Regions from separate parts of the Mesorhizobium sp. L103C119B0 genome, predicted to be linked through region 1. Evidence: predicted binding sites of a transcription regulator. Region 1 holds the regulator's gene; each other region holds the start of a gene.

Region 1 (4,868 bases):
ACACCATCGATTCGGCGCGGGTGACCGGCAAGATCACGCTCGATGAAGACGACATCTACGACAAGAACATCGATGTCGTCGAACTGCGCGCCCGCGTCGGCATGGTGTTCCAGAAACCCAACCCGTTCCCGAAGTCGATCTACGAGAACGTCGCCTACGGCCCGCGCATCCATGGGCTGGCCAAGCGCAAGTCCGACATGGACCAGATCGTCGAGCAGAGCCTGAAGAAGGCTGCGATCTGGAACGAGGTCAAGGACCGCCTGCAGGAGCCCGGCACCGGCCTGTCCGGCGGCCAGCAGCAGCGCCTGTGCATCGCGCGCGCCATCGCCGTGTCGCCGGAGGTGATCCTGATGGACGAGCCCTGCTCGGCGCTCGATCCGATCGCCACCGCCCGTGTCGAGGAGCTGATCGACGAACTGCGCCAGAACTACACGATCGTCATCGTCACCCACTCGATGCAGCAGGCGGCGCGCGTGTCGCAGCGTACAGCGATGTTCCATCTCGGCTATCTCGTCGAGGAGGGCGCCACCGACAAGATGTTCACCAACCCCGACGACAAGCGCACCCAGGACTACATTACCGGCCGCTTCGGCTGAGCCGTCCGGCGGGTGAATTTTCAGGCACGAGGACCAAGATCATGGGTGAACATACCGTCGCCTCCTTCGATGAAGAGCTCGGGCAGATCAGCAAGCTGATCCGCGACATGGGCGATCTGGCAGGCTCGATGGTCAGCGGCTCGACCAGGGCGCTGCTCAATTCGGACAATGCGCTGGCACAGCGTGTCGTTTCCGACGACGCCATCATGGATGCGCGCCAGCGCGAACTGGACGACCGCGCCATCACGCTGATCGCCAAGCGCCAGCCGATGGCCAACGATCTGCGCGCCGTGGTCGGCTCGATCCGCATGGCCGGCGACCTCGAGCGCATCGGCGATCTCGCCAAGAACATCGCCAAACGCGTCGGCACCGTGGGCTTGAGCGTCACGCCGCGCGACCTCTCGCACTCCATCGATGCCATGGCGCAGCTGGTGCTGATCCAGGTGCAAGGCGTCGTCGAGGAATATGCCGCCACCGATGCGGCAGCTCTTGCAAAACTCAGGAATGACGACGAGCGCATCGACGTCAAATACACGTCCGTGTTTCGTGAGCTCTTGACCTACATGATGGAAGACCCTCGCAACATCACCGCCTGCACGCATCTCTTGTTCTGCGCCAAGAATCTTGAGCGCATCGGCGATCATGTCACCAACATCGCCGAAAATGCGTATTATGTGCTGACCGGCCAGCAATTGCCCGCCAATCGTCCGAAGCAGGACGAGACGGCGATGGCCACGCCGGCCTGATGAGGGTGAACTGCCTATGATCGCGCCACGCATCATGGTCGTGGAGGACGAGGAGCCGCTAGGCGTGCTCCTCCGCTACAACCTCGAATCCGAAGGCTATCACGTCGAGGTGGTGACACGCGGCGACGAGGCCGAGATCCGCCTGCAGGAAAACGTGCCCGATCTCCTGGTGCTCGACTGGATGGTGCCCGCTGTTTCCGGCATCGAGCTCTGCCGGCGGCTTAGAGTGCGGCCCGAAACCGAGCGGCTGCCGATCATCATGCTGACCGCGCGCGGTGAGGAAAGCGATCGCGTGCGCGGCCTGTCCACCGGTGCCGACGACTATCTGGTCAAGCCATTCTCGACGCCGGAGTTCATGGCGCGCGTGAAGGCGCTGCTGCGCCGGGCCAAGCCGGAAGTGCTGTCCAGCGTGCTCAAGGTCGGCGACATCGTGCTCGACCGCGAGTCGCACCGTGTCTACCGCAAGAAGAGCGAGATCAGGCTCGGACCGACCGAGTTCCGGCTGCTCGAATTCATGATGCGCCATCCCGGCCGCGTGTTCTCGCGCAGCCAGCTGCTCGACAATGTCTGGGGCGAGACGATCTACATCGACGAGCGAACCGTCGACGTCCATGTCGGGCGCTTACGCAAAGCGGTCAACAACGGCCGCATGCCGGATGTCATCCGTACCATTCGCGGCGCCGGCTACGCGATCAGGGAAGACTAGGATGCTGCGCGTCGCGCCGTTGCCGGCCATTCAGGCGACATGCTTGCCGGATTTGGCCTGAATGCCCGGCGCGAAAATCTCCTGATCGACGAAGCCGAGCGCGCGCATGGCACAGCCTTCGCGGATCAGCGGCAGCTCGTTGGGCTCGGTGTCGAAGGAGATCGATTTCGAGTGCTGGCCGCCGGCGGTCTGGGCGATCGCTTCGCGCAATGCCGGCTCGATCAGGTCGAAGGCGGCGGCGCTGACGCCAACCATGGCGACAGGCGCCGGGTCGATCAGCGCAAACAGGCTGCCGAGGCCGAAGCCGAGCGCCTCACCGGCCTTGCGATAGGCTTCGCGCTCCGGGCCATCGGTTTCGCGGGCGCGCGCGGCGAGTGCGCGCATATCAGCGTCGCCGATATCGACCGGCTCGGCATCTTCGCTCATCATTTTGGCGCTGCGCCAGATGGCGTAGTTTCCGGCATAGGCCTCGACGCAGCCGCGCCGCCCGCAGCGGCAGAGCGCGCCGCCCGGACGGTGGATCATGTGGCCGAACTCGCCGCCCGAGGAATGGGTGCCGGTGAACAGTTCGCCTTTCAGCACCAGCCCCATGCCGATGCCGTGCGACAAGAGGATCGCGATGAAATTGTCGCGGTAGCGCTCGGGCTGGCGCCATTGCAGGGCCACCGCCATCATATTGCAGTCGTTCTCCATGGTGGCAGGAATGCCGAATTCCGCTTCCAACATGTCGGCGAAGGCAATGTCGGTCAGTGGCGTGATTGGCGACCACAGCATGGCCCGCGCCTGCGAATCGGTGATGCCCTGGATGCCCATGGCAATGCGGGCGATGCTCTGGACATCGAGGTCCGGGTCCGCGAGACGCCGCCCGACGATTGCTACGCATTCGCCGATCAGCTCGTCGCGCGGCATGGTCAGCGTGTCGAGCCGGCGCTGTTCTTCCGCGACCACCTGGCCGGCATAGTCGATGACGGTGACGGAGAGGAAGTTCAGCGACAGCACCACGGTCATGACCGCCGCCGCTTCCGGGTTGAGGCCAAGGCCGACCTGCGGCCGGCCGCGTTTCAGCGAGCCGGTCTCGCCAGGCTTGCCTTCAATCAGGATGCCTTCTTGAATTAGATCAGACGAGATTGCCGATATCGTCGAATGGCTGAGGCCGGTGGTCGCCGCAATCTCGGTCCGCGACGGCTGGCCGGCCCGGCGCACGGCCGAAATCACCATCGCACGGTTGCGACGGCGCAGATCGTCGTGGCGGATCCCAACCGACATTTGTTTTCCTCCCGGCCTCCTCGCGCCTCATGATAGTGAAGGCGTTCGACGGCACCAGCCAAATATTGGCAGACGCCGGCAGCCCTGTCATTGTTTATTGCGGAGCTCGAAAAAATTCGGCAAGGCTATCAGAATCCATCATAATCGATGTTGACAGTGCCTTATCATTGAACCAGTGTTTTTTCGAGGCTCGAAAAAATGGAGCCTCTTTGTGCAGGCCTTCGGGCCGGTTTTGTCGCGCCGTGGGCGGCGCAGGGAGGGTTATAATGAACAGATTTGCAGCCGCCATGCTGGCGGGTGTCGCCATGTCGCTGGCGCTGATGTCGGTCGCGCAGGCGAAGGACAAGGTCATCGGCGTGTCGTGGTCGAACTTCCAGGAAGAGCGCTGGAAGACCGACGAGGCGGCGATGAAAACGGCGATCGAAGCCGCCGGCGACAAGTACATTTCGGCCGACGCGCAGTCCAATCCCGGCAAGCAGCTGACCGACGTCGAAAGCCTGATCTCGCAGGGCGCCAACTCGCTGATCATCCTGGCGCAGGACGCCTCGGCCATCGGCCCGGCGGTGCAGAAGGCGCTGGACGAAGGCATTCCGGTCGTCGGCTATGACCGCCTGATCGAGAACAAGGACGTTTTTTACCTGACCTTCGACAACAAGGAAGTCGGCCGCATGCAGGCCCGCGAAGTGTTCAAGGCGAAGCCCGAAGGCAACTATGTCTTCATAAAGGGCTCTGGCTCGGATCCGAATGCCGATTTCCTGTTCTCGGGCTCGATGGAAGTGCTCAAGGAAGCCATCGACTCGGGCAAGATCAAGAATGTCGGCGAGGCCTATACCGATGGCTGGCTGCCGGCCAACGCCCAGAAGAACATGGAACAGTTCCTGACCGCCAACGACAACAAAGTCGATGCCGTGGTTGCGGCCAATGACGGCACCGCCGGCGGCGTTGTCGCCGCGCTGACGGCGCAGGGCCTTGCCGGAACGGTTCCGGTCTCGGGCCAGGACGGCGACCATGCCGCCCTGAACCGCATCGCGCTCGGCACGCAGACGGTGTCGGTGTGGAAAGACGCGCGCGAACTCGGCAAGAACGCCGCCGAGATCGCCTCGCAGCTTGCCGATGGCAAGAAGACGGGCGACATTGCCGGCGCCAAGGACTTCACCACGCCTGACGGCAACACCGTCAAGTCGCTGTTCCTGACCCCCGTCGCGATCACCAAGGACAACCTCAACGTCGTCATCGACGCCGGCTGGATCAAGAAGGACGAAGTCTGCACAGGCGTCGCCGCAGGCAGCGTCGCGGCTTGCAACTGATCTCGACGACTTGAAGAAATGAGGCGCCGCGGCTGTCAAGCCGCGGCGTTTTCTCTACGAGAATTGTGTGTTTCCGCCATCGGCGGCAAACTTCTAGGCTGTGGTCCGGCATCCGCGCCAGACGGCAAGCCGCTGGAGGACATCATGACCGACACGACCTCAAATCCGCAGGCCGATACGGCACGAGCGTCTGAACTCGGCGCGGTCGCCCGGTTCCTGAAGGCGACCGAGCTCGACACGCGCATGC
Region 2 (4,868 bases), on a different contig from region 1:
GGACCTGCAAAATCCGCTCGGCGTTGGTGGCGAATATCTGCACAAATGGATGACCGGCACCCGCACCTTCCATGAGATGGTCGGCAAGGATGGCGGCACCACCGATGTGGACGACCGGTTCACTGTCCGCAGCTTCGACAATGTCGGGGCCTGGATCCTCGGCCGCAACATGTTCGGCCCGATCCGTGGCGAATGGCCAGACGAGAGCTGGAAAGGCTGGTGGGGCGACAACCCGCCCTATCACGTGCCGACCTTCGTGCTGACCCACTACAAGCGCGACCCCATTGTGATGGAAGGCGGCACCGTTTTCCACTTCGTTGCCGGCGGCATCCACGCCGCGCTCGAACAAGCAAAGGCCGCGGCCGGCGGCAAGGATGTCCGCGTCGGCGGCGGCGTTTCCACCATCCGGCAATATCTGCAAGAGAAGCTCATCGACGAGTTGCATCTGGCGGTGTCGCCGGTGTTGCTCGGGAGGGGCGAGAGCCTGTTTGCCGGGCTGGATATGCTGAAGCTGGGTTACCAGTGCACCGAGCAGGTGGCGACAGCGCTCGCCACGCATGTGACGATCAAGCGGGTGTAGTGGCGAAGTGATAGGCGCAGGCTTCTTTCTCCCCGTTCTACGGGGAGAAATGCCCGGCAGGCAATGAGGGGCAGCGCTGCTTTTGGAGGTTAGCAGCGTCCGACGGCTGTGAATTCGTCGATGCCGGCGCTGCCCCTCATCCGCCCTTCGGGCACCTTCTCCCCGTGAAACGGGGAGAAGGAAAAGTGCTCAATACTTCTCCGGCACGTAAAGCTCGCGCGGCAGGACCTGGCGCTCGTACTCCGGGTTGAACACCCGCTCGGGCAGCGTGATTTCTTCGTGCGGCACGTCCTCATAGGGCAGCTGTTTGAGGAGATGGTCGATGCAGTTCAGCCGCGCCCGCTTCTTGTCGTTGCCTTCGACGATGTACCACGGTGCCTCTGGGATGTTGGTGCGGGCAAACGTCTCTTCCTTGGCCTTGGTGTACTGCTCCCAGCGCACGCGCGACTGCAGGTCCATCGGCGACAGCTTCCACTGCTTCATCGGGTCGTGGATGCGCATCATGAAGCGCATCTGCTGTTCCTCGTCGGTGATCGAGAACCAGTATTTGACCAGCGTGACGCCGGAGCGGACCAGCATGCGCTCGAACTCCGGCACGTCGCGGAAGAACTCTTCGACCTGATCGGGTTCGGCAAAGCCCATCACCCGCTCGACGCCGGAGCGGTTGTACCAGGAGCGGTCGAACAGCACGATCTCGCCGCCGGCCGGCAGATGCGGCACGTAGCGCTGGAAATACCACTGCGATTTTTCGCGCTCGGTCGGCGCCGGCAGCGCCACGACGCGGCAGATGCGCGGGTTGAGGCGCTGGGTGATGCGCTTGATGACGCCGCCCTTGCCGGCGGAATCGCGTCCTTCGAAAACCACCACCAGCTTCTTCTTGTGGTAGGCGACCCAGGACTGCAGCTTGATCAGTTCCGACTGCAAGCCGATCAGGTCGCGGAAATACTGCATGCGGTCGATCGACGGCGGATGCGCGTTCTTGTAGATCTTGGAGATCTCCAGCGACAGCGCCGGCTCCGACATTTCAAGCTCATAGTCCTCGTCGAGCATGTCGGCGAGTTCGGCTTCCAGCCAATCCCTGGCCGGAGAATTCTGCTTCAACTCGGTCATTTCCACTGCTCCGCTTGCCGGCTGGCATGAAACCCTGAGCCGACTCGATATAGGCCGCCAATGACGGTTTTATTGCAAGCCGCCGGCCAGCCGGTCATCACTGCAAACCAGCGAGCATTGCCGATCCATCGCCCTGGGATGGCGACAAGCCGCTCAAATTGTCCTACAATTGGCGGACCCCTTCGGGCTTCCCCGCCCTTTCCTGCTAAAACCGCCTCCCCACCAAAACTACGAGGATCTGACATGGAATACCGCACGCTTGGCCGTTCCGGCTTGAAAGTTTCGGCGCTGACCTTGGGAACCATGACCTTCGGCGGCAGCGGGCCGTTCGCCGCCGTCGGCAATTCCGATCTCGCGGAGGCCTCGCGCATCATCGACACTTGCATCGATGCCGGCATCAATCTCATCGACACCGCCAATGTCTATTCCAACGGTCTGTCGGAAGAGATCATCGGCGAGGCGCTCGGCGGCAAGCGCAAGAACGACGTGCTGATCGCCTCCAAGGCGCGCATGCGGATCGGCAAGGGCCCCAATGACGAAGGCCTGTCGCGCCATCATCTGATCCGCGAATGCGAGAAGAGCCTGAAGCGCCTCAGGACCGATGTCATCGACATCTATTTCCTGCACGAATGGGACGGCGCGACACCGCTCGAGGAAACCATCTCCGCGCTCGACACGCTGGTTGCCCAGGGCAAAATCCGCTATGTCGGCTGCTCCAACTATTCCGGCTGGCAGGTCATGAAGGCGCTCGGCATCAGCGACAGCCAGCACCAGCCGCGTTTCGTCACCCAGCAGATCCACTACACGCTGGAAGCACGCGAGGCCGAGTATGAGCTCTTGCCGATCTCGGTCGACCAGGGCCTTGGCGTGCTGGTGTGGAGCCCGCTCGCCGGCGGCCTGCTGTCGGGCAAATACCGCCGCGACAGTCCGACGGCGCGCCAGATCGGCGGCTGGTCGGAACCGCCGATCCGCGACGAGGGCCGGCTGTGGCGGATCGTCGACGTGCTGGTCGACATCGGCGCCACTCGCGGCGTCTCGGCGGCCCAGGTGGCGCTGGCTTGGCTGCTTGGCCGGCCGGCCGTCAGTTCGCTGGTGATCGGCGCACGCAACGAGGCCCAGTTGAAAGACAATCTCGCCGCGGCAAGCCTGACGCTGTCCTTTGATGAACGCCAGCGTCTCGATGCCGTCAGCCGGCCGCCGGTGCTCTATCCCTACTGGCACCAGCAGTTTACGGCGAAGGACCGCTTCGGCCCGGCCGATCTGGTTATGGACCGCAGCGTCATCTGACTTAAGGGCGCCGGAAGCCGCTAGCCCGCGATAAACCGCCAGACCTGCGGATCGGGCTCGATCTGGCCGCTGAGCACGAAATATTTGTAGAGCACGAGCAGGCAGATCGCCTGCTCGGCCCGCTCGTCGGCGAATTTGCGGCAATAGGCGTTGGCCGCCGCAACGATGCGCTGGGCCTCGGCCGGATGCTGCTCGAGATGATGCACCCGCTCGGCCAGATCGCTGAAGTCGGGCGCCAGCGGCACATAATGGACATCGGGCTCGAGCTGCCCCTCGGCGAACCAGGTCTCGTAAGTCGGCAGCGGCATCAGGCAGAGCGAGTTCGAGCTCATGATCCATTTCAGATTGGTCGCGACATCATTGCCTTCGAGCGAGATGATGTAGCGGTAGCGGCGCTGCTGATCGATGCTGAGATAGGGCTTGCGGTATTCCGCAGGTGCTGTCGCCCTCGGCGTGCCGACATCGCAGAACGGCAGATTGCGGGCTGCATCCAGCAACAAGGTGCGGATCGGATTGTTGAGTTCGCCGCGCCAAACGACGAGCGGATGCTTGTCGGCGAAGGCGACATCGTCGGCCGGCATGTAGAAATGACGGAACTTGTTCAGCTTGAACAGGACGCCGTTGCCGTTGTCGCCCGCTATCGGCCGATCCTTGACGATCGACGGCATCTTCGGCACTTCGATGACGTCGCCGAATTCCAGGTCGATGCGCAGATCTGGGTCGAAATAACGGGTGAACTCCTTCAGATCGTAATAGTACATGCTGCGGTCCGACGGCAGCCGGCTGACCGGCACGGCCTCGGGGCTGGGGCTAAAAGGCTCCCGCAGCGTGTTGTAGTAATTGAGCCGCTGGCGGACCGATGCGTCGGAAAGCCTGGCCTGATCGAGCAGCCGGCCGAGCCGGCGCCGGAAAAGAACCGGCGGCGCGATGTCGCGCATGGCGTTGCGCGCATAGTAGATCAGCTTCTGTGCGTTTCTTTGAAGCGTGGCCATCGGTCGTTTTGATTCGAAATCGGTCGGCGGCGGCTCCAGCAACTGTCCCGCAGCCTTTTCTAAACCATTGTGTTCGCCATCACGCAAGTCCAGAACCGCTGGCATCTGCCCTCGCGGCGCTGTTGTGTTTGCCGGCCAATGCTTCTAGGCAGGATCAGGCACAGCGAAAGGAAACGATATGGCTCGACCACCGAATTACGGTCAGGAACGCAAAGAGCGCGACCGGCAGAAGGCCGCCAAGAAGGCGGAGAAGCTCGCCGCCAAGGTCGCGGCCAAGGAGCGCGCCGAGCCTGAGAACGAGGCAAGTTCGAAAACCGACACCGAGACAGAAAAATAGGCAAGACAGGATCACCGGCCCGCGAAACGGGCCGGATCCTGGCAAAATGCCGGTCTGATCAGGCCGATGTGATCAGGCCGGGGCCTTGTCGCTGACGAAGACGTTGACCTCGCGCGCGGCGGCGATGAAGGCGCGTCTTGCAATCATCGCCGGCTTGTCGCCGGCCAGCGCGTCATGGCAGGCCTGCAGCGCTTCGCGGTGCTTGGGGCTGCGCTTGCCGGGCCAGCTGTTGAGCAGGTAATCGGAAGCCTCGCGCACCGTACGCAAGAGCTGAGTGCTTCCCTCCGTGCCCGACTTAACGGTCACGGGTGTTTCAAATCGGTTGTTTTCCATGGCCGCCTCTTACGCCATCGGCGTCCGCGAAGCGAGGCCGAAAGCGGATCGCGACGGCGTTCTTTCGTTTTCGTGACCAGTATCAAGCGGCGACGACGGCAAAACCCCTGGCGCGCAGGCCGCGCCGGTCATTGTGCAACGACGTCACCAGGCGGTCGCGGCTGCCGGCGATATGGGCCGAAAGTCGCGCCGCCGCCGCATCGGCATCGCCGGCCCGCACCGCCGCCAG
Region 3 (4,868 bases), on a different contig from region 1:
TCAATGCGGCGCTGATGGCCAGGGCCAAGCCCGACACCCTGTTCATGCACTGCCTGCCGGCGCATCGTGGCGAGGAAGTGACCGACGAGGTCATCGACGGTCCGCATTCGGTGGTCTTCGACGAAGCCGAGAACCGGCTCCACGCCCAGAAGGCGGTTTTGGCCTGGTGTCTGGGCGCTTGATCTCCAGGCGCTTGATCTCCAAGCGCTTGATCCGGGGCGGCGCGATGCCTATTTGCGCCCCATCACGCAAATCAAGCGCGTTTGGACGCATGCACCCCTCCGGGCCGCATGGCCGCGCCCTGGAGCTTTGTCATGTTGGAAACGCATCAAGTGACTGAACATCACCCCAAACTCGGCGAGTTCGGCTATGCCGGCGACGATCATGTCGTACCCTTCGAGGTCGGCCCGCTCGACGTGCGCGGCCGCACCGTGCAACTCGGGCCGATGCTCGACGCCATCCTCAACCGTCACGACTATCCCGAGCCGGTCGCCCGCCTGCTCGCGGAAGCCTGTGTGCTGACGGTGCTGCTCGGCACCTCGCTCAAATTCGAAGGCAAGTTCATCTTGCAGACCCGCACCGACGGCCCGGTCGACATGCTGGTCGCGGATTTCTCCACGCCTTCGGCATTGCGCGCCTATGCGCGTTTCGACGCCGACCGGCTGGAGGCCCTGGTGGCCGCAGGCCAGACCTCGCAGCAGACGCTGCTGGGCAGCGGCGTTTTGGCGCTGACCATCGACCAGGGCGCGCACACGCAGCGCTATCAGGGCATCGTCCAGCTCGACGGCGAGACGCTGGAGGACGCCGCGCGCACCTATTTCCGCCAGTCGGAGCAGATCCCGACCGACCTCAGGCTGTCGGTGGCCAAGCTTCTGACGCCAGGTCCCGGCGGCGCTCGTGAGCAGTGGCGCGCCGGCGGCATCCTGGCGCAGTTCCTGCCGCAGTCACCCGAGCGCATGCGCGTGCCCGACATTTCGGGCGGCGACGGCGATCCGCGTGACGTGACGCAGGAGCCGGCCGACAATTCGTGGCGCGAGCTGGTGGCGCTGCTCGGCACCATCGAGCCGACCGAGCTGATCGACCCGACCATCGGCGCCGAGCGGCTGCTCTACAGGCTGTTCCACGAACATGGCGTGCGCGTCTTCGGCGGCGTGCCGGTCGCCGACCAATGTTCCTGCTCAAGGGACAAGATACGCGGCATCCTCGAGGGGTTTTCCGCGCAGGAGATCAAGGACAGCACCGAAGATGGCGGCATCCACGTCGCCTGCGAGTTCTGCTCGAAGCAGTACGACTTCGACCCGGCGGAGTTTGCAACTCAGTAGCATCTCTTCCTTCTCCCCGTTCACGGGGAGAAGGTGCCCGAAGGGCGGATGAGGGGCAGCGCGAACTTTGGTGAATGGCCGCGCATAGCCTACGTCATGTGCGTGGAAGATAACCTCATGAGTCCGGCGGCGCCCCTCGTTGCACTGCCGGGCATTCCTCCCCGTATAGAGATGGGGAGAAAACCCCTAATTCACCGTCCGCCGCGTCCCCGGCAGATCCAGCGAAAACGCGGGAATAGCGACGTCGAACGTCTCGCCCTTTTTGTTGCGCATGGTGTAGTGGCCGACCATGAAGCCGGAGGGCGTCGAGAGCGGGCAGCCTGACGTGTATTGATAGCTGTCGCCGGGATTGAGCTCAGGCTGGTCGCCGACCACGCCGGCGCCGCGCACTTCCTCGATCCGGCCGCTGCCGTCGGTGATGTGCCAGTAACGCGACATAAGCTGCACGAAATCGTCCGACTGGTTGTCGATCGTCACCTGGTAGCCCCAGACATAACGGTTCTCCGCCGGGTCCGAGCGGTCCTCCAGGTAGAACGGTCTGACCTGCACTTCGATGTTGCGCGTGACGGCGCGATACATGGGCTGCTCCGGTTGCGCGGCAAGGAACATTTGTCGCGCTATGCGGTTTGATACGCGCACAACGGCATGTCCTGCCAGCCTCAAAGCGGAGGTGCCGACAAACAATGTCATTTAAGTGACACATGACAATGTTGGTGTGCGCAAACCTTGCCGGCGACTCAAGGCCCATCTGTCGACTGACAAAGCAGCCGCGAGCGGCCTTTCCGGAGTGACCAGATCTCGATGGAACCAGCTCTCACAGCCGCCTTCGCCTCCTCCGCTTTGCTTCTTTCCAATCTCGCCAGCATCCTGCTTGCTTCGTCGAAACTGCAAGCGCGCCGTCTCATCCCCCCGCCGTCCAACGAGCAGCCACCGGTCTCGATCGTCGTGCCGTCGCGCGGCGTGGAGCCGTTCACACAAGAGACGCTGCAGCGAGCCTTCTCGCTCGACTGGCCGCGCTACGAACTGATCTTCTGCGTCGCTCACGCCGACGATCCCGTCGTCAAACTGATAAACAGGGCGATCGTCCTGTTTCCCAACGTGCCGGCCCGGCTGCTGATCGGCGACGACCGCGTCAGCAGCAACCCGAAGCTCAACAACTGCGTCAAGGGCTGGGAAGCGGCGCGCAATCATTGGGTTATTCTGGCGGATTCCAACGTGCTGATGCCTAGGGATTACGTCCAGCACCTGATGGCGGCCTGGCGGACCAATACCGGGCTTATCTGCTCGACGCCGATCGGCTCGCGGCCGGAAGGCTTCTGGGCCGAGGTCGAATGCGCGTTCCTCAACACGCTGCAGGCGCGCTGGCAATATGCCGGCGAGGCGCTTGGCCTCGGCTTTGCCCAGGGCAAGAGCATGCTGTGGAACAAGCCGATGCTCGATACCAATGGCGGTATCCGCGCGCTGGCCGCCGAGATCGCCGAGGATGCTGCTGCAACCAAGCTGGTCAACGGACTGGGCCTGCGCGTCAATCTCGTTGCCTCGCCTTTCGAGCAACCACTGGGGCAGCGCCGACTTGCCGACATCTGGTCGCGTCAGGCGCGCTGGGCGCGGTTGCGCCGCGTCACTTTCCCGCTGTTTTTCGCACCCGAGATCCTGACCGGCGTCGCCGTGCCGTTGGCGTTGGCGCTGGTGGCGGCAGCAAGTGCCGGCATCAGCCTGCCGGCCACGGTGTTGGCCGTGCTGGCGGCGGCCTACATTCCCGAATGCGCGCTGGCCGCGGCCAAGGGCTGGCATCTGTCGCTGCGCATGGTCCCGGCGATGATGGTCCGCGACATGATGCTTCCCGCCATCTGGGCGCGCGGCTGGCTGAGCGGCGCCGTCGATTGGCGCGGCAACACCATGATCATCGGCACCAAGACGGCCGAGCTGGAAGAGGCTTCGTCGGGAGCGTGACGCCTCGCGGCCTACCCGGCTGCCTTCAGCGCCTGCGCAACGTCCTCCAGCAGATCGTCCGTATCCTCAAGACCGACCGACAGCCTGAGCGTTCCCGGCCCGATGCCAAGCTCGGCGCGAGCTTCGTCGCTGAGGTTCTTGTGCGTGGTGGTCGCCGGATGGGTGATCAGGCTCTTGGCGTCGCCGAGATTGTTGGAGATCAGCACGATGTCGAGCGCGTTCTGCAAGGCGAAGGCCGCCTGCTTGCCGCCCTTCACGTCGAGGCAGATCAGCGTCGATCCGCCCGTCATCTGCTTCTTGACGATGTCGGCCTGCGGGTGGTCGGCGCGGCCGGGATAGATGACGCGGGCGATTTCCGGCCGTCCTGCCAGGAAATCCGCGATCTTGGCCGCGCTTTCCGTCTGCTGGCGCACCCGAACCGGCAGCGTCTCCAGGCCCTTGAGCAGCGTCCAGGCGTTGAACGGCGACAGGCTCGGGCCGGTGTGGCGGAAATAGTCGTGCAAATTCTCGTCGATCCATTTCTTGTCCGACAGGATGATGCCGCCGAGACAGCGTCCCTGGCCGTCAATGTGCTTGGTCGCGGAGTAGACGACGATATGGGCGCCGAGCTGCAAGGGCTTCTGCTGCAAGGGCGTGGCAAAGACATTGTCGACGATCAGCCTGGCGCCGATCGAGGTGGCGAGCGCCGCCACCGCTGCGATGTCGACCACTTCCAGCGTCGGATTGGTCGGGCTTTCCAGGAAGAACAGTTTCGTGTTCGGCCGCACCGCCTTTTCCCAGTTGGCGATGTCGGTGCCGTCGACCAGCGTTGCCTCGATGCCGTATTTCGGCGCCAGCGTCTCCACCACCCAGCGGCAGGAGCCGAACAGCGCGCGCGCCGCAACGATATGGTCGCCGGCCTTGGCGCTGCACAGGAGCGCTGCCGTCACCGCAGCCATGCCGGACGCCGTGGCGCGCGCATCTTCGGCACCCTCCAGCGCGCACATGCGCTTTTCGAACATGTCGACGGTAGGGTTGGCATAGCGCGAATAGATGAAGCCCGGCTCCTCGCCCTTGAAACGGGCCTCGGCAGCCTGCGCCGTCTCGTAGACATAGCCTTGGGTGAGGTACATCGCTTCGGACGTCTCGCCGAACTGGGAACGCAGCGTTCCCCCGTGCACGAGTGCGGTCTGAGGTTTCCAGTTACGCTTCTTGGTGCTCATCGCTTTTGTTCCAGACACAAAAAAACCGGCCGCGAAAGTCGCAACCGGTCCATATGGCCTTGCGGCCCGACGGTCCTTTAGCGACTTGTTTAACGTGGCTGCAAGCCGACCGGCCAAATCACCACGGGATAACGACCCTTTAGACCTCACCTGCGCTTGCGTCAATTGCCGGCTTCATTAAGAGGTTTGTACCAGGCAGGTTCCGCAATAATATCCAGCGGTTTTGCGGCAAGAACCTGCCACAAAGAGACCGACCTTGGAGCGGAGCCAGCCTTTTGCGGCAGACAGGCATTCTTCCCGATCAGGACATTTCCGCGCTGTTTCAGTCCGGCGCGCTGAAGTCGCCGCGCGCGCTCGATGTCGACCAGGTGCAGCCGGCGAGCCTCGATCT

What was found. Region 1 encodes PhoB, which activates phosphate uptake and scavenging genes when phosphate is short. Its sites were predicted from a motif close to TGTCATNNANCTGTCAT; they were not measured.
Region 2: ppk2 (polyphosphate kinase 2) is a predicted target of PhoB. The motif match lies at 1,751-1,767, and genes of this name have one in related genera.
Region 3: X728_RS149200 (ceramide glucosyltransferase) is a predicted target of PhoB. The motif match lies at 2,007-2,023, and genes of this name have one in related genera.

Annotation. Positions count from the first base shown of each region.
Region 1 is NZ_AYXE01000010.1:56,607-61,474, reverse strand. It holds gene pstB (phosphate ABC transporter ATP-binding protein PstB) at 1-596, shown strand, start outside; gene phoU (phosphate signaling complex protein PhoU) at 638-1,342, shown strand; gene phoB (phosphate regulon transcriptional regulator PhoB) at 1,359-2,048, shown strand; gene X728_RS148755 (ROK family protein) at 2,079-3,314, opposite strand; gene xylF (D-xylose ABC transporter substrate-binding protein) at 3,581-4,621, shown strand; gene X728_RS148765 (sugar ABC transporter permease) at 4,766-4,868, shown strand, end outside.
Region 2 is NZ_AYXE01000007.1:115,753-120,620, reverse strand. It holds gene X728_RS152970 (dihydrofolate reductase family protein) at 1-580, shown strand, start outside; gene ppk2 (polyphosphate kinase 2) at 770-1,690, opposite strand; gene X728_RS152980 (aldo/keto reductase) at 1,934-2,977, shown strand; gene X728_RS152985 (glycosyl transferase family 90) at 2,998-3,969, opposite strand; gene X728_RS1000000168855 (hypothetical protein) at 4,148-4,306, shown strand; gene X728_RS152990 (DUF982 domain-containing protein) at 4,379-4,612, opposite strand; gene X728_RS152995 (GntR family transcriptional regulator) at 4,722-4,868, opposite strand, start outside.
Region 3 is NZ_AYXE01000009.1:149,208-154,075, forward strand. It holds gene argF (ornithine carbamoyltransferase) at 1-182, shown strand, start outside; gene X728_RS149210 (Hsp33 family molecular chaperone) at 291-1,322, shown strand; gene apaG (Co2+/Mg2+ efflux protein ApaG) at 1,509-1,901, opposite strand; gene X728_RS149200 (ceramide glucosyltransferase) at 2,124-3,275, shown strand; gene X728_RS149195 (O-succinylhomoserine sulfhydrylase) at 3,287-4,477, opposite strand; SAM riboswitch at 4,535-4,612, opposite strand; gene X728_RS149190 (2'-deoxycytidine 5'-triphosphate deaminase) at 4,753-4,868, shown strand, end outside.